One region of the Colwellia sp. 6_MG-2023 genome, then DNA from elsewhere that is predicted to be linked to it. Evidence: predicted binding sites of a transcription regulator. Region 1 holds the regulator's gene; each other region holds the start of a gene.
The links. Region 1 encodes sigma-54, which starts transcription at its own class of promoters, with help from an activator protein. Its sites were predicted from a motif close to GTTGGCACGNNNNTNGNNT; they were not measured.
Positions count from the first base shown of each region.

Region 1 (8,426 bases):
ATAGCGCGCGCGCATTACTATTACCAACATGGCCTAATGCCATACCACGTATAACTAAGGTTAAGGTTTGATTACCGGCTACGCCACCCATACTTGGCACCAACGAGTTAAGTACTGCTAGTATTGCTAATTGCTGAAATAACCCTTCGAACATACTTGTAACGGCTACTGCAAATAAGGCGGTAATTAAGTTAACCCCTAGCCATAAAGAGCGTTGTTTAGTACTTTTTAATACAGGAGCAAATGTATCGGCTTCATCATCTAAACCTGCCATACTCATCATAGAATGCTCTGCATCTTCACGAATTATATCAATAACATCATCAATGGTGATACGACCAAGTAAGTGACCTTTTTTATCAATGACAGGAGCAGAAAACCAGTCATGCTTTTCAAACAATTGCGCAACATCATGTTCACTCATATTAGCTTGTACAGCTTCTATTTCTGCATCAATCAACTTGGAAATGATAACCTCAGGTTTAGCGGTTATAATAGCGGCTAGTGACACAGCACCAATGAAGTGATTACTTCGGTCGACGACATAAAATGAGTCTGTTGCTTCAGGTAGTTGACCTTTTAAGCGTAAATAGCGTAATACTACGTCAACACTTACCTCAGGTTGTAGCGTAATGGTATCAGTGTTCATGATACCACCTGCTGTCTCTTTGTCATAAGATAGCGCAGTTTCTACCCGTGCTCTATCCTGAGAGTCCATAGAATCGAGAACTTTTCTATAAACAGTATCAGGTAAGGTACGTAACACTTCTGCTAGATCATCAACATCCATACCTTCAGCAACGGCAGCCAGTTTTTCAGGCTGCATGCTTTGTAAAATGCCTTTACGTACTTCTTCATTTAATTCTTCAAGTACTTCACCATGGTGTTCAGCATCAATAAGTTGCCATAATAATGCGCGACTCTTAGCTGGAGAAGACTCAAGGAATAGCGCGAGATCATAGGCAGACATGTCTTGTAATAATTTGCGTACATAGACAAACATACCACCATCAAGTGCTTCATTAATTTGGTGTAGTCTTTCTTGAATATATTCTTGTTCTATTAGATCCGGCATAGATATCTTACTTGAGCGTAGGGAATGATAAATACCAACGCTATTAAACACTTGAGAGTGGGTGTGTAATAGACTTAATATTTTTTATTATGGTTAAGTTTATCGTAACTTAGCGTTTCTTTCAGCTTTTTTACTTATTTAACTTGAACTTGGTTTAAGATATTTTTAATTAATTGAAAATATTAAGAATCTTACTTTTACTATACTCATGCTTGATAGTTTTCTACTTTTGACCTGCAAGCAGTAGGGAAAATCGAGCGTCAATAGCTAGTCTATCGCACGTAAATAGCTGTTTGAGGAATATTTATTAAGCCGATCTTGGGCTATTTATTCATCTTCATCAAACTTAGCTTCAATCAGCTGGCTTATAGCTTCTAATGCAGCGGGTGCATCGGTTCCTTGAGCGGTGACTGTTACATTTTTTCCTTGTCCACCAGCTAAGAGCATTATGGCCATTATGCTATTGGCGTCAGCTTCTTTTTCTTCTAATGATAGGGTTATTTGGGCGGAGAATTTCTGACAAAGTAAGGCTAATTTACTTGCAGCTCGGGCATGTAAGCCAAGTTTGTTAATTATAGTTAATTCTTTACTGACGATGATATCATCATGGTTCTTGTTATGCTTTTGAATAGACATAATGAGTTTTACTCTTTAATTTTCTTAATGTCTCGATGATGAGTTTGAACATGTTGTTGTTCTTTACTAAAGTTCTTTGCTAATAAATCAGCAATATAAACAGAGCGGTGTTTCCCACCCGTACAACCAATTGCAATAGTAACATAACTACGGTTATTGCGTTCTAGATGGGGTAACCAAGTCATCATAAAACTATTAATTTGCCAAATAAACTTTGTCACAATTGGCTGACTAGAAAGGAAGTCTTTTACTGGTTGCTCTAAACCTGTAAAAGGTTTGAGTTCAGTTTCCCAATGAGGATTAGGAAGAAAGCGTGCATCGAATACATAATCAGCATCAGCAGGAATACCGTGTTTAAAGCCAAAAGACTCGAAGACTAAAACCATTTTACCGGTTTTCTTTCCAAGAATTCTTTCTCGTACCAAGTCAGCTAATTGGTGCGGAGTTAGCTGGCTGGTATTGATATATAAGTCGGCATTGGTAGAAATAGGTGCTAATAGTTTCTTTTCGAGTGATATCGCTTGGTCTAGCGCAATATTCTCTTTAATTAGAGGATGTAAGCGCCTTGTTTCACTAAAACGACGAATAAGGTCATTGTCATCTGCATCTAAAAATAATGTAGTTACATCAACTGCATCAGGTAAATATTCAATGATCTCTACAATATCCTTAGGATTGTTAGGTAAGTTACGAACATCTAGGCTTACTGCAACATTGTCATAATCATTAATCACGGTATGGGTTAATGCAGGTAGTAAATTAACAGGAATATTATCAACACAATAATATCCTAAATCTTCTAATACTCTTAATGCAACTGATTTCCCTGAGCCAGAGCGGCCACTAACAATGATAAGTTTCATATTTTTAAGTTCCGCATGAATTAGCTATGCATTAGGTTTTATTGTGTAGAAATATATTTCAACTTATTGATTAAGCGGTTTGTTGAATAAGATCAAACATCTCTTGTTGGCTGGTGCATTTACGAACTTTTTTAGCTGTTTTGCGATCACTAAATAGTTTGGCAATACTTTGCAACGTTTCTAAATGCGCTTGCGTATTGTCTTCAGGTACAAATAGGCAAATAAATATATCAACAGGTCTATTATCAATTGCGTCGAAGTCAATTGCGTTTTCAGTAGTTAAAAACACGGCAATAGCTTTGTCTGTATTGTTTAGTCTGCCGTGAGGGATAGCGATACCGTTGCCGATACCAGTACTCCCCATTTTCTCTCTATTCATTAAGCTATCTAATAGATCTGTTGGGTTAGAGTCAATTAGTTCATTGGCGGCAAGTTGGCAAATTAGTTCAAGTAAACGCTTTTTGCTTTGAACTGGAACTGCACAACGTGTGCAGTTCAGTGTTAATATATTTTGTAGTGTCATAATTATAATGGATAAAACTAATGTTGTGTTATTTTGCCTTTGTATTTGAGTACTTGGCGATCTAGTTTATCCACCAAAGTATCTATCGAGGTATACATATCAGCACTTACTGCTGAAGCATGAATTTCACTGCCTTTTAAATGTATAGTTGCTTCAGCTATCTGTTCTAACTTTTCAACAGTCAAGACTACATGAACATTATTGATATGATCAAAATGTCGCTCTAATTTAGCTAATTTTGTTTCAACACAATCGCGTAATGATGACGTTATTTCTACATGGTGACCGGTAAGGTTAATTTGCATAAGTATGTTCCTTCTCTAGTTAATTCAGAAAATAAAGTCACAGGCTATAATAAACTCTTACGTTGGTTGGACGGTGGTATAGATAAGGATTCACGATACTTAGCTATAGTACGTCTAGCAACATTAATTCCTTGTTGTGCTAGTAAGTCTGCCATTTTGCTATCACTGAGCGGTTTAGCGGGTGTTTCTGCTAAAATGAGTTTTTTAATTAATGAACGTATGGCAGTTGATGAACATTCACCTCCATTTTCGGTACTAACATGACTTGAAAAAAAGTATTTTAATTCAAAAATACCTCTAGGCGTGTGCATATATTTTTGCGTAGTTACGCGAGATATAGTTGACTCATGCATATCCACGGCTTCAGCAATATCATTTAATACCATAGGTCGCATCGCTTCAGCGCCATGTTCTAAAAAGCCTTGTTGACGTTGTACAATGCAGTTAGATACTTTAAGTAAAGTATCATTACGTGACTCTAAACTTTTAATAAACCATTTAGCTTCTTGTAAGTTTGTTCGAATAAACTGTCCGTCATTACTAGAAGATTTTGTTGTTTTTGTCATGGCAGCATATTGTTGATTTACTGATAGCTTAGGAGCAGTATCAGGGTTTAATTCGACAACCCAACGACCATTTTTCTTTTCTACGGAAACATCAGGAATAACATATTGATCATCGCTTTTCACTACTGCATCACCAGGACGAGGATTTAAGCTCTGTATCAAACGCATTACTTCACGTAACTGTTCTTCTTTGAGGCGAGTTTTACGCATTAATTGTCGATAGTCACGATTACCGAGTAAGTCGATATGCTCGCCGATAATTAATTTACTTTCTTTTAAGTAAGGGGTTTCAGGATCAAACTGATTTAATTGAATAATTAAACAATCAGCGATAGAACGGGCTGCAACACCAACAGGATCAAAGACATTAATACGTTTTAATACCGCTTCGACTTCATCAAGTTCCAGTCCTTCTATACCAACACTTTCTAATATTTCTTCACTCGATACCGTAAGATAACCTGCTTCATCAACAGCCTCTATAATAGCGATAGCAACCGTGCGATCAGTTTCTGAAAATGGCGTTAATTCCATTTGCCATAAAAGGTGATCTTGTATTGAATCGATCGTTTCACCTTGATAGGTGTAATCTTCACTTGGGCTACTAATTGCCCCTGTATTTGACGTACCAGCACTGTAACTTTCTTCCCAAGTTGTATCAATGTTCAACTCTTCTGGTATGTCATTTTTCTCCATTGCTTCTGTTGTACTTATCTCATCAATAGAGGCTGATGAATCTTCACTTCCATCACTGGTAGATCGTTCTGTGATGGTGGCTGAAAAAGCTTCTTCAAGTTTATCTCTACTATCCTCTGAATTATTATCTGAGGTTTCTTGATCATTAATTTCAAGCAGAGGATTACTTTCAAGTACTTCTTGAATTTCTTGTTGAAGCTCTAACGTCGATAACTGCAAAAGCTTTATAGCTTGTTGCAGTTGTGGCGTCATGGTTAGTTGTTGTCCTATCCGGAGTTGCAGAGTTGGGCGCATCTACGTTGTCTTAATTCCTGTTATTATTGTTTATAGTTACTAACTTAGAGCAAGTATAGTCTACGAATTTATTATATATGTTAACTATAGCGTGAATTGCTCGCCTAGGTATACATCTCTTACCTTTTGATTAGCAAGAATTTGATTAGAATCTCCTTCTGCTATTATTTCACCGTGACTAACAATGTAAGCATGCTCACATACATCAAGTGTTTCACGAACATTGTGGTCAGTTATTAAGATACCAAGACCACGGTTTTTAAGATGAATAATTATTTTTTTTATGTCGCCGACAGAAATAGGGTCAACACCTGCAAAAGGTTCATCAAGTAATATAAATTCAGGATCTGCTGCTAAAGCGCGGGCTATTTCTACGCGTCTTCTTTCCCCTCCTGATAAACTCATACCTAAATTATCTTTAATATGGCTGATATTAAATTCTTCTAAGAGGTGCTCTAATTTTGTTTGCCTTTCATTTTCATTAAGGCCTTTTCGAATTTGTAATATTGCCATAATATTTTCAGTAACGGTTAGTTTTCTAAAAATAGACGCTTCTTGAGGTAAATACCCAATACCTCGACGTGCGCGTTCATGCATAGGCGATAGTGTTACATCTTCGTCATTCAGCATTATTTGGCCATTATCATTGGGTACTAAGCCAACAATCATGTAAAAAGAAGTCGTTTTTCCTGCTCCATTAGGCCCCAGTAAGCCAACAATTTGTCCTGAGCTTACCGCTAAACTAACGTTTTTAACAACTTTTTTGCTTTTGTAAGCTTTTGATAGGTTTTTAGCTATCAAAGTCGAATTATTAGCTTCGCCGTTATTATTATTGCTTGTTACTGTCATTACTTTTCTTATCTTGTTGAGCTTTTATTTGAGCTGGCTGCAAAACAGTGGTTACTGAATCATTATCACTACTGATAGCTTCCAATTTCTCATTTAGCGTATTGTAAGTGATTATTTCTCCTGTCACTTTACTACCTGCTTGTTGTACTTGCGCATTACCTGAGATGGTAATGATATTTTGATCTGGTTGATAGGTTATCTCATTAGCTTGCAAGCTGATTAAACTACCATCTTCTAATTGTTGTTTGAAAACAGCAGGTTCACCTTTGGCAAGGTAAGTGTCTTGTTTTTGTTGAGTTTTATCATCAACTTTACTGTAAACTTGAACAATATCAGCACTAATCGAAATAGAGCCTTGGTTTATACTAACGTCATCTAAATAACTCGCTATTTTATTTTTTAAATCAGCTGATTGACGTTTCGATTTTATCGTGATTTCTTGTGTGAGATCTTTCTTAGCCGCGCATACTGGAAGTGCTAACGAGAGCAGTAATGAGCTTAATAAGAAACCTTTGCTAATTTTTTTAATTGTCATTTAGAGGGTAACCATTATTTTTTTTGTAAATAGTACGTACATGTTCGGTTAATGTCATCTGTTTAGTGTTTAAGTCAATTATTAAACCTGAGCCATACATAGTGAAGTCTTTTCCTTGCACCATTACCGTTTGATCTGAGCTAATGATATTAGTATTTAAATCAAGCTCTAAATATTTGCAATGAATTTCTTGTATTAAACTATTTTTATCAGTTGCACTTAAGTGTACTCGATGATTTAAAATAACCCTATTATTTTTATATAGCGTTGCTTCTTTAGCGCTAAGCTTCCATGGTGCATTTTTTGTTAGTTTGTTGCTCGAGCTATTTTCATTTGCTAAATCGGAGCCGTCAATATTATCTTTCGATGATGCTTGGGGATACAATGTGTACTTAGGTAGCTCGAAGTGTGTTAGTTCAAGTTTGGCATAATGCTCCATTCTCTTAGCAATAATAGCATGTGAAAGTACGCCTGAATCGGTGTAAATATCAGTTTTAAGTGCTTCCGCTATAAAGTCAGGTGTGAGTTCACTGTCGATGACTTCACCTGGTATTATTTTTGACTGTCGCCATTCGATTATTCCATAAACCGTAGCGGCTAATAGCAAGATTAAAAAGGCTAAAAAATTTATCCGTGTCATACACTCGCGCCTGTAGCATTATCAATAGTGTCTTGACATTGCATTATCAAGTCGCAAACTTCTCGTACTGCGCCGAAACCACCATTAATAAAGCTTGTATAATTAGCTTTTGCTGATACAGCTGGATGTGCATCAGACACAGCAATACCTAAACCAACGTGTAAAATACATGCTAAGTCTGGAATATCGTCTCCTATGTAAGCTACTTCATCAGGGGTTAAATTAAGTTTTTGAATTAAAGTCATCAGTGCAGGCAATTTATCTTCTTGCCCTTGTATAATGTGTTTAACATTTAAAGCTGACATCCGGTTAGCTACAATAGCTGAACGTCTACCAGTGATTATTGCAACCTCTACACCACTATTACCAAGTGCTTTTATTCCAAAGCCATCTTTAGTATGGAATGCTTTAAGTTCTTCGCCATCATTACCTAAATAAATACGACCATCTGAAAAAACACCATCAACATCACAAACAAGTAATTTAATTTTTTTGGCTCGTTCTAATACGTTTAGTGATACATCACCATAAAGTGTATTAGAATTTTGAATAGTATTAGTGATATTTTCCATTTAAAGAACTCCTGATCTTAGTAAGTCATGCATATTCATTGCACCAATAGGTATTTGTTTTTCATCAACGATAATCAAACCATTGATTTTTTTATCTTCCATTATATTTAGCGCTTGCGCTGCTAACATGTCTGCTTGTGCTAAGGTTGGGAATTTAGTCATAACGGTTGTTATATTGTCCCGATGAATATCAATTTGTAAATCAAGAATTCTCCGTAAATCACCATCAGTAAATAAACCAACAAGTTGCTTATGTTTATTAACAACGGCGGTCATGCCTAAGCCTTTAAGTGACATTTCCACTAATGCGTCTTTTATCAATGCATCTTCTGAAATAATAGGAATACGATCGCCTTGATGCATAATATCACTCAAGCGAAGTAATAAACGTTTACCTAAACTACCACCAGGGTGAGATAAAGCAAAGTCATCTGCGGTAAACCCACGAGCATTAAGTAGAGCAACGGCAATAGCATCGCCCATTACTAATGTTGCAGTAGTACTGGACGTTGGAGCTAATCCTAATGGGCAAGCTTCAGCCGAAACCTTGATACAAATATGTGTATCAGCTAATTTGGCTAATGTAGAGTTGATATTGCCCGTCATAGCGATGAGTGTTGCCCCAATGCGTTTTATCACAGGCGTAATCGCGAGAACTTCGCCTGTTTCACCTGAATTAGAAATTGTTAGTACAACATCGTCTTTGGTGATCATACCCAGATCACCATGACTGGCTTCACTTGGGTGAACAAAAAAAGCAGGGGTGCCCGTACTTGCTAATGTGGCTGCTATTTTACCGCCAATATGTCCCGACTTCCCCATACCAATAACAATAACACGGCCTTGGCAGTTAAACATTAATTGACAGGCGT
Region 1 is NZ_JAUOPP010000002.1:23,914-32,339, forward strand. Features, by position in the region: gene mgtE (magnesium transporter) at 1-1,075, opposite strand, end outside; gene Q4503_RS01805 (HPr family phosphocarrier protein) at 1,403-1,711, opposite strand; gene rapZ (RNase adapter RapZ) at 1,720-2,574, opposite strand; gene ptsN (PTS IIA-like nitrogen regulatory protein PtsN) at 2,645-3,097, opposite strand; gene hpf (ribosome hibernation promoting factor) at 3,115-3,402, opposite strand; gene Q4503_RS01825 (RNA polymerase factor sigma-54) at 3,447-4,958, opposite strand; gene lptB (LPS export ABC transporter ATP-binding protein) at 5,043-5,807, opposite strand; gene lptA (lipopolysaccharide transport periplasmic protein LptA) at 5,788-6,342, opposite strand; gene lptC (LPS export ABC transporter periplasmic protein LptC) at 6,332-6,982, opposite strand; gene kdsC (3-deoxy-manno-octulosonate-8-phosphatase KdsC) at 6,979-7,554, opposite strand; gene Q4503_RS01850 (KpsF/GutQ family sugar-phosphate isomerase) at 7,555-8,426, opposite strand, start outside.

Region 2 (8,426 bases), on a different contig from region 1:
TATTCATAACTGAGTTAACATTTTTGGAAGGTTAATTTATTTCAATGTTTATGGCTCTCCCGAAAAAGCAAATACTGATATAAAATCAGTTATAACATGATTCAAAAAACACTATTCTTGGTCGTTAAAATGTGTTGTAGAATTATTAATAGCCAAAATAAGTTAATAATTAACAGGAAATAAGCACTATAATTTGTATTATCACTACGCCTTCTACTTCGGTATTTATCTATTAACGTAGATGTATAAATTCCCGCAGCACTAAACCAGATAACAAGATATAAATATCCTGTTAACGGTGTTAACCAAAACTGTCGCACTTCAATATCATGGTAACGTAAAACGCCATAATCTGTTTCGGGGGCAACGAAAAAAGAAATAATCACTGAGAAAAAAAAAGCAAGCCAACTACAAGCCGTTAATGTTCTTGCTAATGAGTACCAAAAGTCAGCCGACTTTCTACGTTCTTTTATTGGTCGTCTTTGCTCTATTTTCATCATGTTTCTACTTTTTTGGCCAATATTATTATTTTTTTGAAATATAGTTTATTAATTTAGTAAGTTTTACTTGTTAAACATAATAGTCACGGTAACATAACCACCTTAAAAAATTCAGTACATTTGATAAAATATAAGAGGTCATTACATGTCAGTTATAGCAATTACTGATGTATTAGCAGGCAAATATCCTGTTAATGAAACTATCACCGTACATGGTTGGATTAGAACTCGCCGTGATTCAAAAGCAGGTATTTCTTTTTTAGCAGTTCATGACGGATCATGCTTTGATGCAATTCAAGCTATCGTACCGAGTGATCTTAATAATTATCAAGATGATGTTCTTAAGCTAACTACGGGCTGTGCTGTTAAAGTTACGGGTATATTAGTTGAATCACCGGGTAAAGGTCAATCTTTTGAAGTTCAAGCAACAGCAGTGGAAGTACTAGGATTTGTTGAAGATCCTGATACTTATCCAATGGCTGCTAAACGCCATAGTATTGAATTTTTACGTGAACAAGCGCATCTACGCCCACGTACAAATATTGGTGGTGCTGTAACACGTGTTCGTAACTGTTTAGCCCAAGCTATCCATAGATTTTTACACAGTAAAGGTTACTTTTGGATCAGTACACCACTTATTACCGGTAGTGATTGTGAAGGCGCCGGCGAGATGTTCCGTGTTAGTACTTTAGATATGGAAAACTTACCACGCAATGACGCTGGTACAGTAGATTACAATAAAGACTTTTTTGGTAAAGAAACCTTTTTAACCGTTTCTGGCCAATTAAACGTTGAAACTTATTGTAACGCGTTATCAAAAGTGTATACATTTGGCCCAACATTTAGAGCAGAAAACTCTAACACTTCTCGTCACTTAGCCGAGTTTTGGATGGTAGAACCTGAAATCGCGTTTGCTAATTTATCAGATGCTGCCGATTTAGCAGAAGAAATGCTTAAATACGTATTAAAAGCTGTGTTAGATGAACGTGCTGATGATATGGCTTTCTTCCAGCAGCGTGTTGATAAAACCGTTATTGAAAGATTAACCTCCGTTATTGAAACAGATTTTGTTCGTTTAGATTATACCGATGCAATTACCATTTTAGAAAACTGTGGTAAAACATTTGAAAATCCTGTTTCTTGGGGTGTAGATTTAAACTCAGAGCATGAACGTTTCTTAGCTGAAGAACACTTTAATGGCCCTGTTGTTTTACAAAACTACCCGAAAGATATTAAGTCTTTCTATATGCGATTAAATGATGACGGAAAAACTGTTGCCGCGATGGACATTTTAGCACCTGGCATTGGTGAAATTATTGGTGGTAGCCAACGTGAAGAACGTCTTGATGTCTTAGATAGTCGTTTAGAAGAAATGGGCTTAGATACTGCTGATTATAGTTGGTATCGTGATCTTCGTCGTTACGGCACTGTACCACATTCAGGTTTCGGCTTAGGTTTTGAACGTTTAGTTGCTTATGCTACTGGTATGCAAAACGTACGTGACGTTATTCCGTTCCCAAGAACACCGAATAACGCTTCGTTCTAGTAGCTATTAATAATGTAGGTTGGAATTTATTCCGACTATTTATGTCGATATCTTGTTAAACAAGAATCATGTCGTATTAAAGTACAACCTACATTTATTTCCAATAAGTTACTTTTTCTTCAAAACTCTTACTGGCTTTCAGTCCTTGTTCTTTACAAGGTGTTCCAATATATAAAAAACCTATAATTTCATCTTCTTTATTAACACCTAAGCCCTGTTTTACTTGTTCATTAGAGGCTAGTTCACCTGTACGCCATATTGCCCCAAATCCTAAAGTATAAGCTGCCATTTGCATTGCATGAGCACAGCAGCCAGCAGTTATTAGTTGCTCCTTAGTCGGTACTTTTTCATGTTGAGTAAACTCTGAGCTAATGACAATTACCATTGGCGCTCGAAATGGCATTTTTGCAATTTTTTCAAGGTTAGCCGTTTGTTGATCACTGCTAGCAACAAATAAATCGCTTAAACGCTGTAATCCGTCATCGGTTATTACCGTAAAGTGCCAAGGTTTCAAACAAGCATGATCAGGAACACGCATACCTGCGGCTAAAATTTGTTCTAATGCTTGCTTATCTGGTGCAGGTGAAGTAACTAAAGGGTTAGACTGACGCTGTAACAGTAATTCAATGCCTTTCATAAATAAAATATATAAGTTGGTAAACGATAGTTAAGTGTATAACGACCATTTCTTTTACGCACGACTTTATTCAATAAAATAAATCATTTACTCTTTGTATTATTGCTTGACTTAACACGTAAGCAACAGCACTATAATTTACCTATTAAGTTTAAGCCATTTGACATTTCATAGGTTACTTAATACGGAATCTTATTTAAAGCGCTTTGTAATAGTAAGGTTCTAAATGACATGTTTAATAAATGATGACGGTTTAATACCTAATAAATATATTTTAAAAATTAAATAAGTAATTACCATAATGAACGTTTTTCATACAAAGCAAGCCTTGGTGCTCAATCAAAACTTAATTTTGTTAACGCGATGTTGGCAAAGTCAGGTTATTCGACTGTGGCCAAATTATGCGGAGCGTTCAAGTTAATAATAGATAGTTTAGTTAACCATAATATTCAAGCCGCAGAAATCCTCTTTTGCGGCTTTTTTATATTCCAACTTTTATTGTGATAAATAAAACATTCCGTAAAAGACACTGTAATCAACAAGAAATAATAAAAAGGAGCGTCAAATGCAAGTGTCTATTGCCTATATGGTAGTTTTGTTAATCTGGTCTACTACCCCCTTAGCTATCGTTTGGAGTAGTGAATCAATCAATCCTACTATGGCTGTTCTTTTACGCATGCTGATCGCAGTAGTGTTAGGTGGCCTTATTATAGTTACCAGGAAAATAGCATTTCCTTGGCACCCAAAAGCGGTACGTTTATATGCTTTTTCTGCGTTAGGAATATTTGGTGGTATGTCATTCTCTTATCTTGCGGCGGGGTATTTATCTTCAGGAGTTTTATCATTAGTTTTTGGTTTAGCCCCAGCTTTCTCAGCTATCCTAGCACGAAGGATACTTGCAGAGCCTAAAATATCAGTGTTAAGAAAGTTATCTATGGCACTTTCTTTTGCTGGGTTAGGTTTAGTATGCGCTAACAATTTATCATTAAGTACGGATAGTATTTATGGTTTTATATTTGTTTTAATTGCGGTATTTTTATTTAGTTTAAGCAGTGTATTAGTAAAAAGTGTGTCATTAGCTATTCACCCTATGGCAACAACCGTTGGCGCACTGGCTTTATCTATGCCTTTATTTATTATCAATTGGCTTTTTTTGGATGGTAGTCTTGATACCGGCCAATGGGAGCCAAGATCAATATGGGCAACATTATATCTAGGTATATTCGGTTCATTAATTGGCTTTGTCGCTTATTTTTTTGTATTGCAAAGATTAACAGCAAGTACCGTTGCCTTAATTACATTAATTACACCTGTTATCGCCTTAAGTTTAGGCGCAGTACTAAATAATGAAGTGATTCATAGCCAATTAATTGTTGGTGCACTATTAGTAATATCTGGATTGGCTATGTATCACTGGGGGGAGATTTTTGTTGTTAAATATCAACAAAAAAAAATTATACTTAGAAATAATGTAATGGATAAAGAGTAAACAACAATCATCAATAAGCAGCTGATTTATTTTGTTATTTTTCTTAACTACTATTTTGCTCAGTTGGCAAAGGAGCGTTAATATCAATTCCTGACAAATAGGTTATTCTAGAATGATCTGAAGATTCATCTATATTGGTATCATCGCGCTCAAACCAGTTAAATTGATTTATTACCGGTATATTAGCTTCAATAGGTTTGTTAGAGCGAAAAAGTTTAGGTAACTTAATATTTGAAAAGTTCATAATGGCAATGTCCTGTCCTTGTTACTTGATAAAGCCGCGCCAACTTAGGCGCGGTTAAACTGTTTAAAAATGTTTAGTTACTTGCTACTAACTCTTTTAAAACAAGTTTATTAACAACATTGGTAACATCATTTGTATTCATTGCGATGGCAACAGCTAGATCACGCTCTGATTCCGATGCTACATTACCTTCCAGCGTAACAACGCCCTTATCAACTTCTACTTCGATGTCTAATCCACTGATCTGTGATTCAAACAACAACCTTGTTTTAACCACTGTTTCCACTTTAGAGTCCTTGAGATTTTGCATTATCTCAACATCTTTTCCTTGTGTATTATTATCATCAATAACCGATAACATATTATTAACTTTGGTGACACCTTCAAGAGAAGCTACCAGCTCTTCTGCTAAAGCTTTGTCGACAGAGTTTTTCACTTTACCTGTTAGAATAACGGTACCGTTTTTAACGTCGGTATTAATATCGAAAGAATTTAAATTGCCGTTAAATAGCAGTGTAGATTCAGCTTTTCCATCTATCCATGCATCTTTAGCATTATCTTTCCAAGTGTTTTCTGCACTAACATTTAAAGAAGCTGTACTAATAGCAGTCGCGATAATAATTGAAAGAGTTGTATTTTTCATATTTGTTCTCCTGTTAAAAGTTCATTAGTACTATTGCGAGTTTGATGCCAAAATGTAACGCATTGAAATATAATGAATAAATATAAAAACTCAACAAAATCATCAAGCAAACAGTGTAACTATTACTGATACATTGGTAATAGTTACACTGTTGGAATTTTTAATCATAGAGTAGATAGGCGGGGCAGAAATATTACACTAAATGATAATAATGCTTGTATTTAATAGTGAAAACACTTGAAATACGTAAACATAAACAATAAAGCTCTGAAATTAAAAGAGTAAGACAAATATAATGAGCTTATACTAGTCTTAAATAAAGTTAAGGAGTTAATGTGTTAAAAGTATTATTGGTAGATGATGATACCGAGTTTACTGAAATTGCCTGTCAAATAATTGAGTTTTTAGGCCATGATATTAGTATCGCTAGTTGTCTGGAAGAAGCCTATGAATGGCTAGAAAACAATACGTTTGATCACATTCTTTTAGATTTTATGCTGCCAGATGGTAGTGGCTTACACCTAATAGATCACATTAAAAAATCAAACGATACCCCTTATATTACGCTAATTACTGGGCACCCTTTAGTTAAAGGCTTACTAGCTGGCTTATGCGGACCTAAAGTTAACTATATTGCTAAACCCATACAACGTGAAGACCTAGAGCAAGCCTTAACACGCCAGTCAAAGCAAACTAGCGAAACAAAGCATAACAGCACACTAGCTAAAAAACATTTTGATTGCCTTATTGGTGAATCGGCCGTGATGCAAGAAATGTATACTATGATATCTCGTATTGCGCTAACCAAAGCAAATGTGATGTTATTAGGTGAAAGTGGCGTAGGTAAAGAGTTAGTGGCGCAAGCTATTCATAGCGCAAGTAATTTAACAACAAAAAACGATGCTGAATTGGTTGCAACTAACTGTGGCGCATTAGCAAAAGACTTAATCGCTAGTGAACTATTTGGGCATGAAAAAGGCGCATTTACTGGCGCAATTACCAAAAAAGATGGCGTATTTTTACGTGCCGGTAATGGTACATTATTTTTAGATGAAATAACGGAAATGCCCATTGATATGCAACCAAACTTATTACGCGTACTCGAAAGTAATAAAATAACCCCTTTAGGTGGAACAAAAGAGATTGAAGTAAACTGCCGAGTTATTTCTGCCACTAACCGCTCTATTGAAGAAATAGCACAAAATAAAGTGTTAAGAGAAGATATTTATTTCAGACTGGCTGTTTTTCCTATTAACATTCCACCGCTAAGAAAACGAAAAGAAGATATTCCGTTATTAGCCAGAGTGTTTCTAGAAGAATTAAACGAAGAATATAACCGTAGCTATGAATGGAGTGCCGAACAAATTCAACGATTAACTGACTACGACTGGCCAGGAAATATTAGGGAAATGCGACACGCGATTCATCGTGCTTTTATTATGTCTGATCCCGACAGTAACAGTTTAGCTTTACCAAAAGACTTTCGTTCGCCCTTCTCGTCTATCACAGAAAAACAACATAATTTAAGTGCAGGTCGAACTATTGAAGATGTAGAGCGAGAGTTAATTAAAGTAACGCTTGATGATGTTGATGGTAATAAATCACTTGCTGCAAAAATGCTAGGCATTAGCACGAAAACTTTATATAACCGTTTACATGCCTACGGAGAATTTGAAGAATAATATTAATTGAACTAAAGATAGCTTGGAGGAACCAGCAATGAAAGATGATGGAAGTAATATACAATCAGCGCAACCTGATTTAAATCAACTCGTTCATGACGCCCGAGGTCCATTAAATAGAATCTCTATGCAGGCAGAGCTTATTAAATTAGTACTTGAAAATGACATGCCACCTGAAAAAGCAATAGAGGCCGCAAACAAAATTCTTGTTTCATGCCAAGACTGTAGTCATACACTTGAGCAACTATTAGAAACAGCTAAAAGCTAAGGCAAGTTATTTATAATGTTCTACATTGAAAGATTATTAGCAAACAAAAAAGTCTCATGGAGTATAGTATTCTCTATTGTCAGTATCGTTATTGTGATCAATGTAATGCTATCAATAAAAACCATTGATGACTTATCAGTAGCGCAAAAAAGTATGGCTAATACTGGTGAAATAATTCTTAGTTTAGATAAACTTCATAACTTAGTGCTCTCTGCCGAAACAGGCCAACGTGGATATTTACTTACCGAAAACGAAGATTTTTTACAACCATACCAAAACGCCATTGATCACGTACTAAAACAAATAAAATTGGTTCAATCATTAAAGTCCGACATTGGTATACAAGCCAATAAAATTACTGAGTTAACTAACTTAGTTGAAATGAAAATGATAGAGCTAAGTGCAACGGTTGATCTAGCATTAGACGACAAAGAAAAACGTGCCGTCTCTATTGTGATGACTGGCCGTGGTAAAGACTTATACAAGAAAATGGAAAAACTGTTTAATGAGGTAAAATCTCGGGAAATATTATACCGAAATAGTTTATATAAAAAATTAGAAACCATTAAAACAGAAGCAAAATTTACTTTTAATGTGTCCGCAATTACCAGTTTTTTATTGCTGTTAGGGCTTGGTGCATTAGTACGACTCAATAATAGAAATGAGTTACGACATCGCCAGTCTTTAGAGGCTAAAAATGAAGAGTTAACTGAAAAAGTTAAACTACGCACCAAAGAGTTAACCATCTATTCTGAAGAGCTAGCACGTAGTAACCGTGAATTAGAAGACTTCGCTTTTGTTGCTTCACATGATCTTCAAGAGCCTTTGCGTAAAATTAGAGCATTTGGTGATAGGCTATCCTCTAATTATAACGAAGTAATAGATGAAAGAGGGTTAGACTTTATTGAACGTATGCGAAATGCTGCTGAACGTATGTCAAATTTAATCAGCGATTTATTAGAATATTCGCGCATTAATACCCGCGGTAAAGCCTTTGCAGCAGTACCACTGACACAGATTGTCACTGACGTTATTGACGACTTAGAAGTATCTATTGAAGAAAGCTCAGCAATTATTGAGTATCAAGACTTACCTGAAATTAATGGTGATATCTCACAGCTAAACCAGCTCTTTTTAAACTTACTCAGTAATGCGATAAAGTTTAGACAAGAAAACAACATACCAAAAATTAATATCAGCCATAGCCATGAGTCAGTATTTGATTCAATTCTAAATGCTGACATTCTTTGGAATATTATTACTGTACGCGATAACGGTATTGGCTTTGACCAAGAGTTTGAAGATAAAATATTTGTCCCCTTTCAACGCCTTCATGCAAGATCAGCTTACAAGGGAACAGGTATAGGTTTAGCTGTTTGTCGACGTATTGTTGAGCGCCATGGTGGTACAATTGATG
Region 2 is NZ_JAUOPP010000005.1:139,761-148,186, forward strand. Features, by position in the region: gene Q4503_RS05175 (hypothetical protein) at 102-500, opposite strand; gene asnS (asparagine--tRNA ligase) at 646-2,046, shown strand; gene Q4503_RS05185 (NAD(P)H nitroreductase) at 2,141-2,683, opposite strand; gene Q4503_RS05190 (DMT family transporter) at 3,249-4,172, shown strand; gene Q4503_RS05195 (hypothetical protein) at 4,216-4,416, opposite strand; gene Q4503_RS05200 (BON domain-containing protein) at 4,490-5,059, opposite strand; gene Q4503_RS05205 (sigma-54 dependent transcriptional regulator) at 5,395-6,741, shown strand; gene Q4503_RS05210 (histidine kinase) at 6,779-7,009, shown strand; gene Q4503_RS05215 (ATP-binding protein) at 7,025-8,426, shown strand, end outside.
Region 2: a site for sigma-54 is predicted at 5,093-5,111, ahead of Q4503_RS05200 (BON domain-containing protein). Genes of this name have one in related genera too.

Region 3 (8,426 bases), on a different contig from region 1:
ACATACGTGCATCTTCTTGTGTAACATTAACACTAGATTCGTTAGCAATTGCAGTTTCGCCTTCGGCAAAAGCCCCTGGTTGTACGACATTTTGCACTTCATTTATCGTAACCGTAATACCACCATGGGTAATAGCCGCAGCAAGTAATTGAACTTCAGATCCAATAACAATAGTGCCTGTACGAGAATTAACGATAATTTTAGCGGCAGGTGATGCAGGTTCAAATTCTAAATTTTCTAATACCGACAAGAAACTAACTCTGTCAGCAATATCTCTTGGTGCTGTTACTTGTACCGACGTTGCATCAATTGCTTTTGCTGAGCCCGCAATAAGGTCATTAATAGTATCAGACAGTCGTTTGGCCGTGGTAAAGTCTGATTTATGTAAATTAAAAGTGATATGATCCCCCATTGAAAAAGGTGATTTAATTTCACGTTCAACTGTCGCGCCATTGGCTATACGCCCTACAGTTGGTGTATTTACTAATATTTTTGAACCATCAAGACCACCAGCACCTAAACCACTGACCACTAAACTGCCTTGTGCGACAGCGTAAGCATTACCATCAAGCCCCATCATCATGGTTTGTAATAATGTACCACCACGTAAACTTTCGGCACTCCCCATACTGGAAACAGTTACATCAATAGTTTGTCCTGCTTTGGCAAAAGCTGTTAATTCTGCATGAACAGCGACAGCAGCGACGTTTTTAATCTTTGGTTTAAGATCTTCAGGCATAGTAATTCCGAAATTACTTAACATTGTTTTGAAGCTTTGCTCGGTAAAAGGACTTTGCTCACCTGTCCCCGGTAACCCCACCACTAATCCATAACCAACAAGTTGATTAGATCGTACGCCTGCAACATCAGTTAAATCTTTAATACGCTGCGCATGACTGGAAAAGGCCATCAACATAATGATAATTGTAAATACTGCTTTCATAATATTACCTTTTTTAATTATAGGATTATCTACTGACAAATTTTTCATAACTCAGCAGGATAGTTCACACCTATAATGGCCACCATGAACTATTAAAGAATTTAGTTAACCAACCTTGCTCGTTGGCATCGGCAAAACTACCAGTACCAGCATATTGAATGCGAGCATTAGCAACTTTGGTTGATAAAATAGTGTTGTTTGAATTGATATCTTTAGGACGAATAACACCTGTTAACCTGATGTATTCATCGCCATTATTTAACGTAAGCCATTTTTCTCCACGTATCATTAAGTTACCGTTAGGAAGAACTTTTAAAACATGTACCGAAATATCACCACTTAAGCTATTACCCTGATCAGCTTTTGAATCGCCTTTAAAGTTAGAGTTTTGATTCAAGCCAAATTCTAATGTATTACCATTAAGTGTAAATGGATTGCCACCTAAGCCCATAACAGTATCAAGCTCACTGCTGTTTTCTTTTTTCAGCTCTGTTTTCGCATTTTTATTTGCTTGAGTACTTTCACTTAAGATCACCGAAATGATATCGCCAGTACGGTGTGCTTTAGAATCAGAATAAATATTGTTAACGTAATTTGCTTTAAATAACGAACCTGTCGGAATAATTGCTGCTTCTTCTTCCTCAGGTAAAATAGGCGCAAAATCAGGATCATTAGGTAAGACTTTACTTAATTCCACAGTGTTACTACAAGCACTTAACAGCGCTATTAACATCATTACAATTAAATTAAAGCTACATTTGTATAGTTTGTTTTTCATTATTGCCTCCTACCTTATTTCCTACCTGTTTAAACTAAAAATAAATTACAGTTGTTGGTTGATATAACTTAACATTTCATCAACAGCAGAAATTACTTTCGAATTCATTTCGTAAACACGTTGAGACTCGATTAAGTTCACCAGCTCTTCGGTAGTATTTACGTTAGAGGTTTCTAAAGCGCCTTGCACTAGCATACCGTAGCCCTCTAGACCTGGAATACCTTCTTGTGGAGCACCACTTACAGCGGTTTCAGTAAATAAGTTTTGTCCTATTGGCTCAAGCCCTGTTGGGTTAACAAAATTAACCGTGTTAATTTGTCCAATTACCGCAGGCTCTGCCTGGCCTTGTTGTGTTACTGACACTTCACCGTCTTGTGAGATGACAATACTGATTGCGTCCTCAGGGATAGTAATCTGTGGCTGTAACGCATAACCAGCGCCTGGCGTAACCATATTACCTTCTTCATCCATGGTAAATTGACCATTACGGCTGTAAGCAGATGAACCGTCAGGTAACAAAATTTCAAAGAAGCCTTCACCTTGAATCATAAGATCTAACGAATTATCTGTTGTTAGCATATCGCCTTGCGTATGGATTTTTTGCGTAGCAACAACTTTAGTACCTGCACCTAGCATTAAACCTGAAGGTGCTTCACTATCATTAGCCGTTCGTCCACCTGGTTGGTTTATGTTTTGGTAAAGCAAATCTTCAAATACTGCTCTGCTCTTTTTAAAACCAACAGTGCTGGCATTCGCTAAGTTATTAGAAATAACTGCGATATCTTTGGTTTGAGCGTCTAAACCTGTTTTACTTATCCATAATGCTGGGTTCATACATCACCTCTAAAAATTTTATTGCTTTCATGCATTTCTTTAAGACTAGAATGCACGTAATAATGAAGAACTGCTTGAATCAATTTCTTCTGCTGTTTTCATTAATTTTAAGTGCATTTCAAATTGTCTTTGTAATGCGATCATGTCTGTCATTTCAGACAAAGGATTAACATTACTTGACTCAAGAGCACCGCCTTGGACTTGTACATTGACACTAGCCAGTTCTGCTTGACCATCTTTACGTCTAAATAGGCCATCAGCGCCTTTTTCTAATAAACGAACATCAGGGTCAACTAATTTAATGCGGCCAATTTCTTCCTGTACACTACTTGGCGCCCCTTCAGGCTGAACCATAATAGTTCCATCAGATGAGATTTGAATATTGCTAACCGGTAAAGGAACAATAATAGGACCATTGTCTCCTAATACAACTTCACCACTGGTCGTTTCTAAGGTGCCATTTTCTGTTAAACGTAAATGTCCTTGCCTACTATAAGCTTCACTTTGTCCAAAAGGATCAGCGGCACTATTCATTACTTGCGGCGTCTGTACAGCAAACCAACCGTCGCCTTTGATTGCGATATCAAGCGGGCGTCCAGTCGTTAATAAAGAGCCAGAGTCAAAATTTTGGCTTGCGCGTTCAGTCATGGCAAAAACACGTGTTGGTTGACCTTCACCAAACGCTTGCATGGTTCGCGCTTGTGCTAAATCAGCTTTAAAGCCTGTAGTTTTGGCATTTGCGAGGTTATTAGCGTTAATTGCTAGCGCCTGCATATTTTGTTTGGCACCGCTCATGGCGACATAAAGCATCTTATCCATAATGGTTTCCAGAAAATAAAAATTGTTACGTTAATAAATGCAAGGACAATGCCAAAGATGTATTAAGAAGTTTATGCTATGTTTTTCTGCACTTTGAAAAGAAATATATAGAGGAAATAGATAAGAGAATAAAAGAAAAAGCTGCTGCCCCCAATAACATAGTCATCGAGAGCTAGCAGCTTAAAGATAATTTTGTTCAATAATACAACAGTTAAAATAAAATCACTGCTTAACTATCTAATTTGTAAAATAGTATTATTTAAATCATTATCCACTTCTAACGAACGAGAGTTAGCTTGGAAGTTTCGTTGTGCTGAAATTAAATCAATCAACTCTGTGGTTAAATTGACATTTGACTGTTCTAAGGCTGATGAGTTAATTTCACCAAACGTACCCGAGCCCGCCTCACCCGCTATCGGGTCACCAGAAGTAATACTTTCTTTCCAAGATGTACCACCTATTTGAGTTAAGCCCTGTTCGTTAGCAAAACTCACTAATGCTATACGTGCTAAAGCCTCTGCCGTACCATTACTATAGGTAGCTTCTACTAAACCATCAGTACCTATCTCAATACCGGTTAATCGACCAACCGCTAAACCATCGTCTTCTAATCCATTAAGTGAAAATTCACCTGTCCATTGTGTTGGTTCTTCACCAGATACACCTAAATTAAAATCAATAATTATTTGTTGAAGAGGATCTGCGCCATTGTTTAATATAGCTCCACCTAATGCTGCCGTTTCAATCAAAGCAGGATCTTGACTTGTAAAACCACCACTAGAATTGAACACTAATTGTGCTCCATTAATACCAGCACCATTATTAACTGGCCCGCCTGGTATATCGACTAAGTCACCATCTACTGCTGTATACATATCCCAAGTATTATCCGCTGTTTTTGCGAAATAATACGTCACAATATGACTTTGACCTAGCGAATCAAAAATGTTGGATGCGGTTGACTCTGAAAATGTTGAACTATCATTTATATCAAAAGGAGCAGTAATAATCTCTGCGCTTGCAGGTAAGTTCATTTTGATGTCTACTTCACTGGTTGGGGTTGGCGCACCTGATGAAGTAGGTATTTGTAGTGGTGATGCAGTACTTAAGGCAACCGATGAAGACGAGCCGTCTGAGTTAACATCAAACGCTAACAAATATTCGCCAGCCGAGTTAACAACAAAGTTACTTTTATTTAATTTATATTCACCCGCTCGCGTATAAGATGTTTCTAAGCTACCAATATCAGGTACTGTTGCAAAGAAACCATTCCCCGTAATTGCTAAATCAAGCGAGTTAGTCGTAAAAGCGATACTACCTTGTGAGAATTGTTGAGCAACTTCAGATGTTAAGACACCATCACCCACTTTTGTTTTACTTGATGACAATAAAGATGTTGCATATACATCTACAAATTCAGCACGCGATTCTTTAAAGCCCGTGGTATTAACGTTAGCTATATTGTTAGACGTAACATCTAAATCTTTTTGTGCTGCGTTTAACCCACTTAATGCTATATTAAATGACATAATTTAATCCTCTTAAAAATTCATTGCTTTATTAGGCTACATTTCATTCTAATGCTAACCTGTAAAATTTATCTTTTTGTTGAGTTTTGCCCCAATCAATTAACCTTCTGCAACTTCAACTACATCTTCTAATTTCATCGCACTACCACCATTAAGATTAAGTACAATACCGTTTGAACCGGCAAGCGTAACACTATCTACCTTACGATAAGTCATTGCTTGCAATTCAGACGCTTGTCCATCAACAAGACCAACAACTCTAAAACGATAAGCCCCAGTAGTTGCGGCTTCCCCTTCAGACGTTTGGCCATCCCAAGTAAAGGCGGCACCACCTTCAGCCATATCGCCAACAGGTACCGTTTGAACAATTTCACCTGCAACGTTTTCAACGTAAATAGTGATATTACTTGCCGCCTCAGTAGTAACTATTTTCCCTTGAACTGAATCGCCTTCGCTCATGCCAAAAACATTATCTTCAACTAAAACACTTCGACCTACCAAAGATGAGGCTTGTAAGGCTTGACTTGAAGTCATCGAACTAGCAAAACCAGCAAAAGATTCATTCAACTGACTTACACCGTCTGTTGTAGAGAATGCGGTCATTTGAGAGATCATTTCATTGTTATCTGCAGGTTCGGTTGGATCTTGGTTTGCTAATTCTTGTGTTAACAACGCAAAAAAATCAGCCTGTGTGAGCATGCCATTGCCACCACTATCAGCAGTTTCATATTCTTCTTTTTGCCAATAAAGAGAGTCAAGGCCATTTGTACCACTAACAGTTTCCATTTCCTACTCCTTATGACTGACCAAGTTGCAGTGTTTTAGTTAACATGTTTTTTGCTGACTCTGCTAATTGCACATTAGTTTGATATGAACGAGACGCAGAAATCATATTGGTCATTTCTTCAATAACATTAACATTAGGTTTATAAATATAACCGTCTTTGTCTGACATAGGGTGTTCAGGTGCGTATTCAACATTTAGAGGTTTGTTACTTTCAACTATCCCTAATACTTGTACACCAACACTACTTTCTTGTCCCCCGGCAGCTTTTTGCATAGCAGCGGCAAAAACTGGATGCCTAGCACGATATGTTTCACTTACACTTGAACTAACACTGTCAGCATTAGCAATGTTACTTGCCGTGGTATTTAAACGCATTGACTGCGCACTCATACCACTACCTGTGATGTTAAATACGTTAAAAAGGCTCATTATTAAGCACCTCCTGAGATGACATTTTTCAGGGCTTTTATTTTTCCGTTAAGAAACTGAACCCCAGCTTGATACTCTAATGTGTTTTCTAGATACAAGTTTCGTTCCACTTGTACATCTACCGTGTTACCGTCTCCGGTATCGGGCTGATCTGGATTGCGAAAAGCAATGTTATTATTTATTTCAGTACGCACATCAAAGTGTTTAGCGTGAGTTTTACTCATGCCAATTTGTTGTTGACCAGCTTGTTGCATCGCTTTTTGAAAGTCCATGCCCTTTGCTTTATAACCAGGGGTATCAGCATTAGCAATATTGCTAGCGATCACTTCCGCTCGCTGAGATCGCAAAAGCATTCCCTTTGCGTGAAGTTCAAAACCTTTATCAAAGCTAATAGCCATAATAACTCACCATTAATTATATTTAACATTGAGTCATTCAATAATTATGCCAATAAAGATGATACAAATTAAAAAGAAAGTAAAATGCTGCCAACGACCTTACTAGTAGTAAATAAAAAAGTATTAAGCAATGAAAGTATGTTGCAGGGATAAATAAGAGGGGAGTATGTGGTTTGTAAAGTTAATATCCAGTGAAATAGCAGGTTGTAGATTAAGTAAATACTAAGTTGTGAAGTTTATCTAACTTCTAATTATTGTAAATTTCACAACTATAGTGGTTACAGCACATTAATAATAAAAGGAGATTATTCCCTTTTTATTTTTTTTGATAAATAATACCTGGGTTACAACGCAGCATCTCAAAATCAGCATTTAATCCAGAAAGTGATTCCGAAGCACCTAAAAACAAATACCCTCTTTCATTCAAAGTGCCATGAATTTGACTTATTATTTGAGTTTTGATTTCTGTTGAAAAATAAATCAGCACATTTCGACAGAAAACAACATCAAAACGTCCCATCAAACTATAGCTATTAAGTAAATTAAGCGGGCGAAAACTTACCATTTTTTTCACTTCATCTTTTACCTTCAGCATGCCATTATCACCATTTTCAAAAAACTGTCTTTTTCTTTCTTCAGACAAACCACGTGCTAACGCAAGTGAATCATAATGTCCATATTTGCAGTGTTCCAGCATAGTACTTGAAATATCAGTACCAATAATTTGTATACCTCTTGAGAAGCTGCCAGGATTACTTTTTTGATACTCTAAAATTGACATCGCAATAGAGTATGCTTCTTGCCCAGACGAACTCGCTGCTGACCAAATTTTGACAGGCGTTTTACGTTGAGCTAATTCGGGCAATATTTTACTTTTTAATAGCTTAAAAGGGTAATCATCACGAAACCATAGTGTTTCATTAGTCGTCATGGCATCGATCACTGCAGCTCGTAGTTGTCGCTCTACGGGTGACAACGTTCGAGTCACTAATTCTCCAAGCGAATTAACACCAAACTTGCTCATTAACGGAGCTAAGCGGCTTTTAACTAGATATTGCTTACTTTCACCTAGTACAATGCCACACTGTTGCTCTAAAAAAACTCTAAATTGATGATAACTTTTATCGTCAAGTTGTCTTACTGACACTAGTACTACTTCCTAATTTATTTGATATGGTGACTATTTTTATAATGGATGGTTTAGCCACTTTTTAACCGCTGTTGCTAGTTCATCTGGATGAAATTTAGCAATAAAATCATCAGCACCAACTTTTTGAACCATGGCATTGTTAAACACACCGCTCAGTGATGTATGCAAAATAATTGGCATTTTAGCCATACGTTCATTACCTTTCACTTCAGCGGTTAGCGTATAGCCATCCATTTCTGGCATTTCGATATCAGAAACCATTAAAGCTACTTTCTCAGTAATGCTATGCTCACACGTTTCAGCAATAGCAATGAGTTGATCTAATGCCTCTTGCCCATTTTTTGCTAACGCCATTTTAATACCTAATGGCTCTAATGCTCTTTTTACTTGATTACGTGCCACGGTTGAATCATCCGCTATCATCACTATTCGTTCACCGAGATCTTCGCCCACACTTTTATCAACAACACCATCACTTAAATCAGTTGAAACAGGGCTAATTTCATTCAATATTTTTTCTACATCTAAAATAGAAACCATTTGATTGTCAATTTCAGTAACAGCAGTTAAATAGCTAGACTTCCCTGTTCCTTCAGGAGGTGGCATCATGTCTTTCCAGCTTAACGTAACAATCCGCTCAACACCTGCCACTAGAAAGCCTTGAATACTACGATTATATTCAGCAATAATAATAAAAGAATCTTCAGTTTGCGTTATCGCTGGCCCACCAATAGCTTTACTCATATCAATAACTGAAAT
Region 3 is NZ_JAUOPP010000032.1:10,504-18,929, forward strand. Features, by position in the region: gene Q4503_RS16940 (flagellar basal body P-ring protein FlgI) at 1-943, opposite strand, end outside; gene flgH (flagellar basal body L-ring protein FlgH) at 1,014-1,721, opposite strand; gene flgG (flagellar basal-body rod protein FlgG) at 1,767-2,555, opposite strand; gene Q4503_RS16955 (flagellar basal body rod protein FlgF) at 2,601-3,374, opposite strand; gene flgE (flagellar hook protein FlgE) at 3,608-4,903, opposite strand; gene Q4503_RS16965 (flagellar hook assembly protein FlgD) at 5,003-5,689, opposite strand; gene flgC (flagellar basal body rod protein FlgC) at 5,700-6,119, opposite strand; gene flgB (flagellar basal body rod protein FlgB) at 6,122-6,517, opposite strand; gene Q4503_RS16980 (protein-glutamate O-methyltransferase CheR) at 6,834-7,664, opposite strand; gene Q4503_RS16985 (chemotaxis protein) at 7,704-8,426, opposite strand, start outside.
Region 3: a site for sigma-54 is predicted at 6,553-6,571, ahead of flgB (flagellar basal body rod protein FlgB). Genes of this name have one in related genera too.

Region 4 (8,426 bases), on a different contig from region 1:
ACCTAACCGTAACGAACCATGTTCGTGTGGTAGTGGCAAAAAATACAAAAAGTGTTGTGGTAAGTAAGATTAAGTTTAACCAGCATCTTTTCTTATTCAATGAAATTGAGCTTTTAATAAGTTGGCTAATTGCGTTTATTAACCAACTTATTAAAAGCTCATGGAAGTGGTCGTCTTGTTAGAACGCAAAAGAACATTAAGGAAATCATTTAGAGCCCGAACATAACATTACAGCGACAACCTTAACGGTAATATCATTTAAACGATTAAAGGTTTGATGTTTAAATGCCAATTATTATTTGTCCTGCTTGAGTGGTTTATTATAATGATTTAGGCTTAAGTTCTAATAAGTTAACTACAACCATCATAAAAACAATCGTCAGTGTTAAATTATTTAATATTCAGTAATGACGTAAGCCAGGTTTGGTAATAAGTACCCTAAATTAACGATTAACGATTAACGATTAACGTCATAGTCTCTTGTTAGAGCAAGGTATATTCATCTCATCTCATCTCACCTCAAGCGAAGAACACAAATTATCCATGCTTTTTGAATCCATACCATCATGTAGAAAAGGATTCTGAGTAGTAATTTGCTCTCTGGCTAAGTTGCTTTTTGCTGAAATGACTTGTTGTATCCAATCGTTATAGGAGGAGATACGAGTGTATAGCTCAGTAACACCATACTCTCCAATATCATAAAACCATGAGTCAGTGCGTGAACTTACACCAAGTAATATATATTTACTCCCGCTTTTAATATATGCCGGGCCGCCACTGTCTCCGTTACCAGAAACCCCTTCTAGAGCTTCTCCGTTTAAACCTTTCTCAAATTTAAAAACGATATCGGTATCAGTTGTATCAATAATTTTATTTTGAGCTTTTCTCAATTTGCCATTATTTTCTTTGTAGCTTATTGTTTGTCCTACTTTACCTGTTCCTGTTCCCCCAACACCTATAAACCAAGTAATAACTCCGCTTTCAGTATTACCGTTATATAAATCAGCTGGTTTAATATTAGTAACAGGAGAATTAAGCTTTATTAAAGCGATGTCATGTTCACCGCCCAATTGATATTTTGGATAGCTATATCTGTTAGAAATAGATACAAGTTCATTTCCCACTTTTATCTTCTGTCCAGGATTCATGCAAAAAACAGCATGAGCTGCTGTTACAACCCATTCAGGGTGGATTAATGTTCCGTGAACACCGATATTATATAACGTTGCTAGTGGGGGGAAGTCTGACGGTACAGCATGATAAGTTTCGTCAGAAACATCATGCCGAATGACTATTGCACCAGCTACTAACGGTGTAATAAGAGTGATTAATAAAATTAAAATTTGAAATACTTTCAAGTGAACTCCATTTCTAAAAGTTGCTCTGATGCCTCACTAAGAGGTAAACAATAGGTGATTAACATATGCGACGAAAGAGCAAAAGCCAACTGTTTTTTTTTCTTATTTATTAGCTTATTATATTTCTTTTCTACATTTTTGTTTAAATGTATCTATTTTTTCCATAGTGTATTCTACGTCATCACGATCAAATACATAGGTAGCTTTTTGGTAAATAGATTGTATTCGTCAGTTTCAACAAATTGGTGGGGCGAGTGTGTCTGTTTGGCGTGAACTAAGACGATTACGCACTAAGTTTATCGATAAAAGGGACAGCTTATTAGAGCAAGTTCGATTTGCTGCGGATAATAGCGACTGGCAAGGTTAGACTCTTACTATGGGTGGACTACATACGAAAAAAAAGATAGACCAATTCAGTTACATTACGCTTTGAATATTAATGAGCAAACAGGTGAATGCCTGCAAAGCTATTATGATGAACTAATACTCAAAGTTAAAGGGTTATGGTTTCTAGGTAAAGCTATTCTCACGCGTCACTATCAGTGGAAAATATAAAAATCGTAAACGTCTTAGGTTAGCCTAAACTCGACTTAAATTTGGCTTTAGCCTCATTTAGCCGTAAACCTGCAAATAAGAACAACTCAAGTAAACCTAAAAACAGCCTTTAGCTAAAAATTAAGCTTTAGCGCAAACCAAAACACTCCAATACTAATTTTTTAATCTTTTTAAGTCGATTGCCAGAATGGCAGAGATGCTTTTACTTGGAGTTCTGTAAATAACTGTACTAATTATCAATATTGAAAGGCAAGAAGGTGCGTTAAGCGGAAATGACACTTAATTTTTTTGCCTTATATTTTCTAATGCTAATTGTGTGAAACAAGGCATAAATTCTATTTCATATCTTTATAAAATTAGTCAATCTTCTAATAGATTGATTTATTCAATCTTCACCTATATTCTAATAAATCAAATATTATGAAAGAAGGCAAAACCAATATTTAAACAATGGCTTTTGTCTTTGAATAAGTTGTTAAATTTTCTTCGCATCGAAAAGGATTCAGAGTGCCAATTAATACAAAGAATACATTCATGGAGCTAGTTACTTCATATCACGAAAACCCCGAAAAATTTATTTTTTTTGTTGGCGCTGGTCTTTCTCAGCCTCTTTTTCCTTCATGGAAATCATTATTAGAAAACTTTCTTGAACAAGCAAAAGAAGGTGAATTACCACACGAAGAAAACGAAATATTAGATCTAATTGAAAAAGGCGAAAGCTACTTAGATGTGGCGGAAGTTTGCGTTAATGCTATGGGAACTGTGCGTTATAGAGATGTAATGGAGAAAATTTTTGATAAAGACTTTTCTGAGGATGAAGTTCCAGAAAGTTATAGAGCGTTAATGGAACTTGCTCCAAAAACAATTATAACAACAAACTATGATCGAATCCCTGAGATTGCGGGAAGAGGAAAATATCGAATAAATACGAATAAAAATGCACCTGAAGCCTCACGCTTTGTTTCAGATGGAAAAAACTCTGTTTTTAAAATGCATGGAGATATAATTGATCAATCTAGTATTGTATTAACGACTAGTGATTATCAGAAAATAATTAATGGCAATCAAAGCACGAGGTTATTACTAAGTAGCTTATTGTCAACCAAGATTCTAGTGTTTGTAGGCTTCTCATTATCAGATCCTCATATTGATGTGATTTTAGATAACATTAGGTCAATCAATAATGGAATGCCTTTGTCTCACTATATTCTCCTCAATGAAAACTCAAGCTTTAAGATTTCTTCATTTGCACGAAAGTATGGTGTCAAAGTTATCTCTTATACGCCATCAGATGCTAGCCACCCTGAAGTGACCGAACTCATCAGAGCTTTGAGTCATGAAACAGGGCAGATCCCAGAACAAGTAAAAAAGAGTGAAAATATAGAATTATCTACCTCAGATGATCTTGTAAATCATTTACATGAATTAGCTAAAGAGGCTTTCGTAAATTCTCCATTTTCAATATTTTACTCTAACGATGAAATATATTTGTCATTTACCCCATCAGGAGAAACTAAAGGTGAGATACAAAAAGAGTTTTTATCAATTATAAAGTTAATGAATTTTGATTGTTCAATTTTGAGTAATCTTAATATTTCTGCAATAGCTCGAACAGCCCCAAGTTCTAACTTTGATGAATCACAAAGAATATTAATAAAAGCAAAAGTAAGTTTTATCGATGCAAACAAGTTTGCGGCAAAAGAAATATCAACTTCCACAATTTGGAAGTTGATTGATTTTTATTCACCTCTAGGTCTATCGAATGTTTTTCAACAAGAGGGTAAAGTCTCTTTTCCAATGAGCATTGGATTAGTCGGAGGACAATCATGAGAGATAATAAGCATAAAACGCGTCTTGAGTTAATACGTAATAATAAGGTTATTAACACTATAGAGCCTAATATGGAGTCTGGTAATGATGTTCTAGAAATGTCTACAAGCAGCTCTATAGATTCATTTCCTATATTTTCGTTTAAGTCGACAAGCCCTGAACTGAACAGTGTTTTTATAACTTACTCTAAGAATGATCAAATTCGCCTTTCTATTGCCCAGAATGGTGAAGATGAATATATGAAAATGTTTGAAGGTGAGTTCTTTAAAAAAGAAACGAATTCCACATCTAAACCGGATTGCTTATCTTTAAAGATTGAATCTATACATTCGTTTTTTAGACTTTCACTGTTAGAAATTTCGTCAGTGCAAGAGTTTAAAAATATAACTTTTGATGCCTTTGTTAAAAAACTCATGGATTTTTCAGGAATTAATATCGAAATAAACATAAGTCCAGACATTGCAATACTTCCGGTAACTGGAATTTCTAGGCATACAAATTTATTCCGCTTATTTAAAGAAGTTTGCCTAATGATTGATGCTACCGTTGTTTTTAATAAAAACAATACCATTGACATAGAATCGCGAAAATCAAAAATAAATGGAATTAGAAAGCAAGAGGTAATAAATTTAACTAATAAAGATATTATTTCGATTGAGAGTACAGAGCAAATATAATCTAAAAACTGATGTTACCATTGTGTCTAATGTCTCGAATGTGGCATGAGTTGTCATAAGATTAAATTTAATGTAAAAATAGATAACACCTTTATCATTAACAATCGTTTTGTATAGACTACATATTGTCTACACTGTTATGTGTTTTGTTGTTATTATATTGATTTAAAAGTTTTTTTAAATCAATATAATAACAAGCTGTCAGTAAGATAATTACCCCACAACAGCTTATTAGAAATACTCCTTCCATGAAGTATATCCCGATCACAAATAAATCTGCTACACATGTGCTACATAATTATTTTATTCGTGTTTTCTTTGAAGTGTCTTTTGATATAAGTCGTTGATTTTTATGGCGCCCTTGAGAAGATTCGAACTTCCGACCTAGCGCTTAGGAGGCGCTTGCTCTATCCTGCTGAGCTACAAAGGCGTTTTGAAACGAATAAAAATAGCTACGCTACTTTATGCTGCATATTCTATTGCTTTATGAGCATAAAGTTAAGCTTTACCTTTGCTTTATATACTTTTTTTTAATATCGCACCGCTACATCATTTATTTGGATATTATCTAATAAATCATTATTCAGTGTTTTTGCTGTCGCACTTTGCGATGTAAGTTTGGTTATTTTAACTTTGTGTGGGCTAATATTGTAACCTGTATAGCTTTTTCCTTGTTGACTAACGAAAGTGCTACTATGGAGTAACGTGAACTCATCACCAACTTTCACGCCATGATTTTTACCTAAATTTATTGTAATTTGGTTGCCTTGGACTTGTATTATTTTTCCTTCATTCGGCTCACACATAACATTTTCGTCAATATCATTTATTGTCCGACTAAGTAAAGCATCAATCATATTACCGTAATCGCTCTGCCAAAAGGTGGTGGCGTGTACATCAATACTTCTTCTTTTATTGAAATCCCAAACCGCAGAGTCTTGGTAATTACCTTGCCATATTTGTTCGCCACTAAAACCATTGTATAAATAAAGGGTAAAATCGAAATTCCTAGGGTAGGTCGGTTGTTGCCATACTTTTAATGAATTTGTTCTTTGCTCTTGCAAAGACATATCGTTAATTTCACTAAAAAGAACATATTGGCTGTCGGTATTTTCAGCTAGAGAGATTGTGAGTTGTTTTATTTTTTCTTCATTGAAACTATTATTTAAACGCGAGAATTCTGTTGAGCTTTTAAGTAATAATTTACCCCCGCTATAGCTACTTTGATTTTTAAGTTTTTTATTTAGCTGTTTGATCATGGCGGAATCAATTTGATATATTTTGCCAAGGTTTGCGTGTTCTCTTTGAAGTAAGTGGCTTTTGGTGATCAAAATTGATTTTTTGTAATCTAACGAGAAACACTTTTTTTCTTGAGGAAAAATATCGGCACGTATAGTAACGCTAATCATATCGTTACTATGAAGCTCTTCTATTAATTCAATTGAATTCACACTGCCACTAGCACGTATACTTATTTGATCTTGAGTGAGCAAACCATTCACCACTTGTTGAATGCTTGAAACGCTAGCACCAGCGACAAGTAATGCTTTTTTTAACGCATTTTCCATTGCCTTAGTTCGCGCTACTTCAACCGAGTCTTTAGCTGTTGATGCATAGCCTTGAGCCTCATACCATTGTGCATTAGTAATAGCGCTAGTTAACATTAAGCTGATAGATAAAATGATTTTTTTAGATATAGTATACATATACTCTCTCATGAAAATTAAAAGCCTGTTTTAGGCATAGTGCAATTTACAAGGAACTTAACTATAGAGCTTATGCACAATGTGTGCCTGTTTATTTTAACTAACCTTGTACTTGAAGTTTAATTGGCTTGAAATGTGCATTGTTTTATAGCAATAAATAATCGAATAGATAAAAAGTTCATTGCTTAAGCTAGCGAAATATAGCATAAATGTTGAATTATTAAGGGGTTCACTATGATAAAGTGGCTGATACCATTACTGCTGCCGACTCTTTTATCTTGTAGCAATACAGTAAAAGAAGATAACTTTTATAAGATAAAGCAAACAGATAAAAGTGAGATAGATAGTTATAACTTACCTAAGCATGCCATTAATGATTTAGTAAAAGGTTTAGCGTATCAAATGTTAGCAAATAGTAGTTTTGTTAACGCGAAAACGCCGGTGGCTGTTGCTTCGTTTGTGAATTTAGAGGATCTTGAGTCAACTAATTGGCTAGGAAATCAAATAGCAGAAAGCTTTGTGCATGAATTACAGAGTCATGGTTTGGTCATTATTGACTACAAGGCTACAGGTCATATTCGTGTTACAAAAGCAGGCGACTATGTTTTTAGTCGTGATTGGGAAGAGCTTCCTGAACGTCAGATTATTGACTATGTAGTCACAGGAACTATGATGGAGCAAGAAGACGGGATTATCGTTAATGCACGTATGATTGGCATTCAATCTCATGTTGTTGTTGCTACAGCACAATCTTTTATTCCTAAATGGGTTGTAGGTGCAGAAAAAAATCATGGTGAACATGTCATAATGAAAGACGGTATGATGATTCGCAGTAATCATAAATTAATTAAAGAGCAGCGCGCTGTTGCTATTCAACAGTAATTTAAGAGGTGAAATAATGATAAATGCACGCTTTAAAATAATAACTGCTGTTGTAAGTTTACTGTTTATTGCTTCTTGCACAAGCATGTACGATAAGCATGTACAATGGCAAGTAGTTGAACCACAAGTATTTCCTATTATTCACGGTATTGGTTACGCACCAATAAGTTTACAAAAATCTGATAACAAAACTCAACGGATGCTAATGGCCATTAAAGCGTCGAAAATTGCCGCTTATTCAGAGTTAGCAGAGCAAGTTTATGGGCAACAAATTAGTAGTTCAACAACTATGGCTGATATGTTAATTGAAAACCAACAATTAGTTTCATCTATAAAAGGCTTAATTAGAGGCGCTAAAGTCGTAAAAAGTTATCCGGTAGGGGATACTTATACAACAGAATTACAGCTTGATTTCAAAGACGTGTATGAAATATATCAAGCAAATTTACAGCGAAAAGAAATTAAGAAGGTCGAATACTTTTAAACGTAGGGTACACTCGATTCAACCAAGCTTCATTATAGAGGCTTGTTTTGTATTAATGAAATATTGACTTGAGGTTATTTTGAGTCAGTTATTCTAATAGCTAATAATTTGAATAACTGAAGTATATGACTTATCTAAGCTTTCATCTCTATGCTGCTTAATCCACCAGATTTCTTACCTTTACTATCATAAGTCATTGATGATTTATTGTTATTTTCTAATAACGTTGTTTTCATACGCTGAACAGCTAGCTGAGATTGCGCTATTATTTGGCCATTTATTTTGTTTTTTTGTTGGCAAAGGTGTAATAGATCTTCAATTTCAGTGAGTTTTTCATCAAGAACCCCGGCTTTTTTATCTATTGAAAAAGCTTGGTTAAGACTAATTTTTTTATCTAAATCTTGAATAGCAACCAACAATAAGTTTTTTTGCTCACTAATTTCTAGTAATGCGTCAGGTTGATGTTGCTGTAAAATAAGTTTTTCGCTACTAATAATTTGCTCTAGTTCTTGTAATTGAGCAAATTGTTGAGAAATTAACTCTATTGATTGAGGGGAAGCTGACATGTAAGTACACCTTTATTATAGCAAAGGGTGATTATCACCCAGTCCCACGGTTATATCAAATTATAACGTAAATTCAAACTTAGCCATGCTAGCAGCAAGCTTTTGCGGATCTATTTTATACTCACCAGAGGCAATTGTTTTTTTCAGCTCTTCAATTTTCTCTTGATTAATCACAGGTGCATCAGCTGATTTTTTTTGTAATTCTTTGAACTGTTGCGCTTGTGGCGTCAAGGAAACAGAGTCGCGAGCAACATGTTTAGTTTGTGGGCTATGTGCTGTAGTTTGAGCCACATCTTGTTTAGCATGAGACTGCTTATTTTGGTTGATCTGTGCTTGGTTATTTAAGTTATTGATATTTATAGTCATAA
Region 4 is NZ_JAUOPP010000032.1:20,222-28,647, reverse strand. Features, by position in the region: gene Q4503_RS17040 (PBPRA1643 family SWIM/SEC-C metal-binding motif protein) at 1-67, shown strand, start outside; gene Q4503_RS17035 (trypsin-like serine protease) at 510-1,358, opposite strand; gene Q4503_RS17030 (SIR2 family protein) at 2,421-3,743, shown strand; gene Q4503_RS17025 (hypothetical protein) at 3,740-4,420, shown strand; tRNA gene Q4503_RS17020 (tRNA-Arg) at 4,774-4,850, opposite strand; gene Q4503_RS17015 (flagella assembly protein FlgT) at 4,951-6,126, opposite strand; gene Q4503_RS17010 (FlgO family outer membrane protein) at 6,361-7,008, shown strand; gene Q4503_RS17005 (LPP20 family lipoprotein) at 7,025-7,492, shown strand; gene Q4503_RS17000 (flagella synthesis protein FlgN) at 7,627-8,058, opposite strand; gene flgM (flagellar biosynthesis anti-sigma factor FlgM) at 8,119-8,424, opposite strand.
Region 4: a site for sigma-54 is predicted at 6,249-6,267, ahead of Q4503_RS17010 (FlgO family outer membrane protein). Genes of this name have one in related genera too.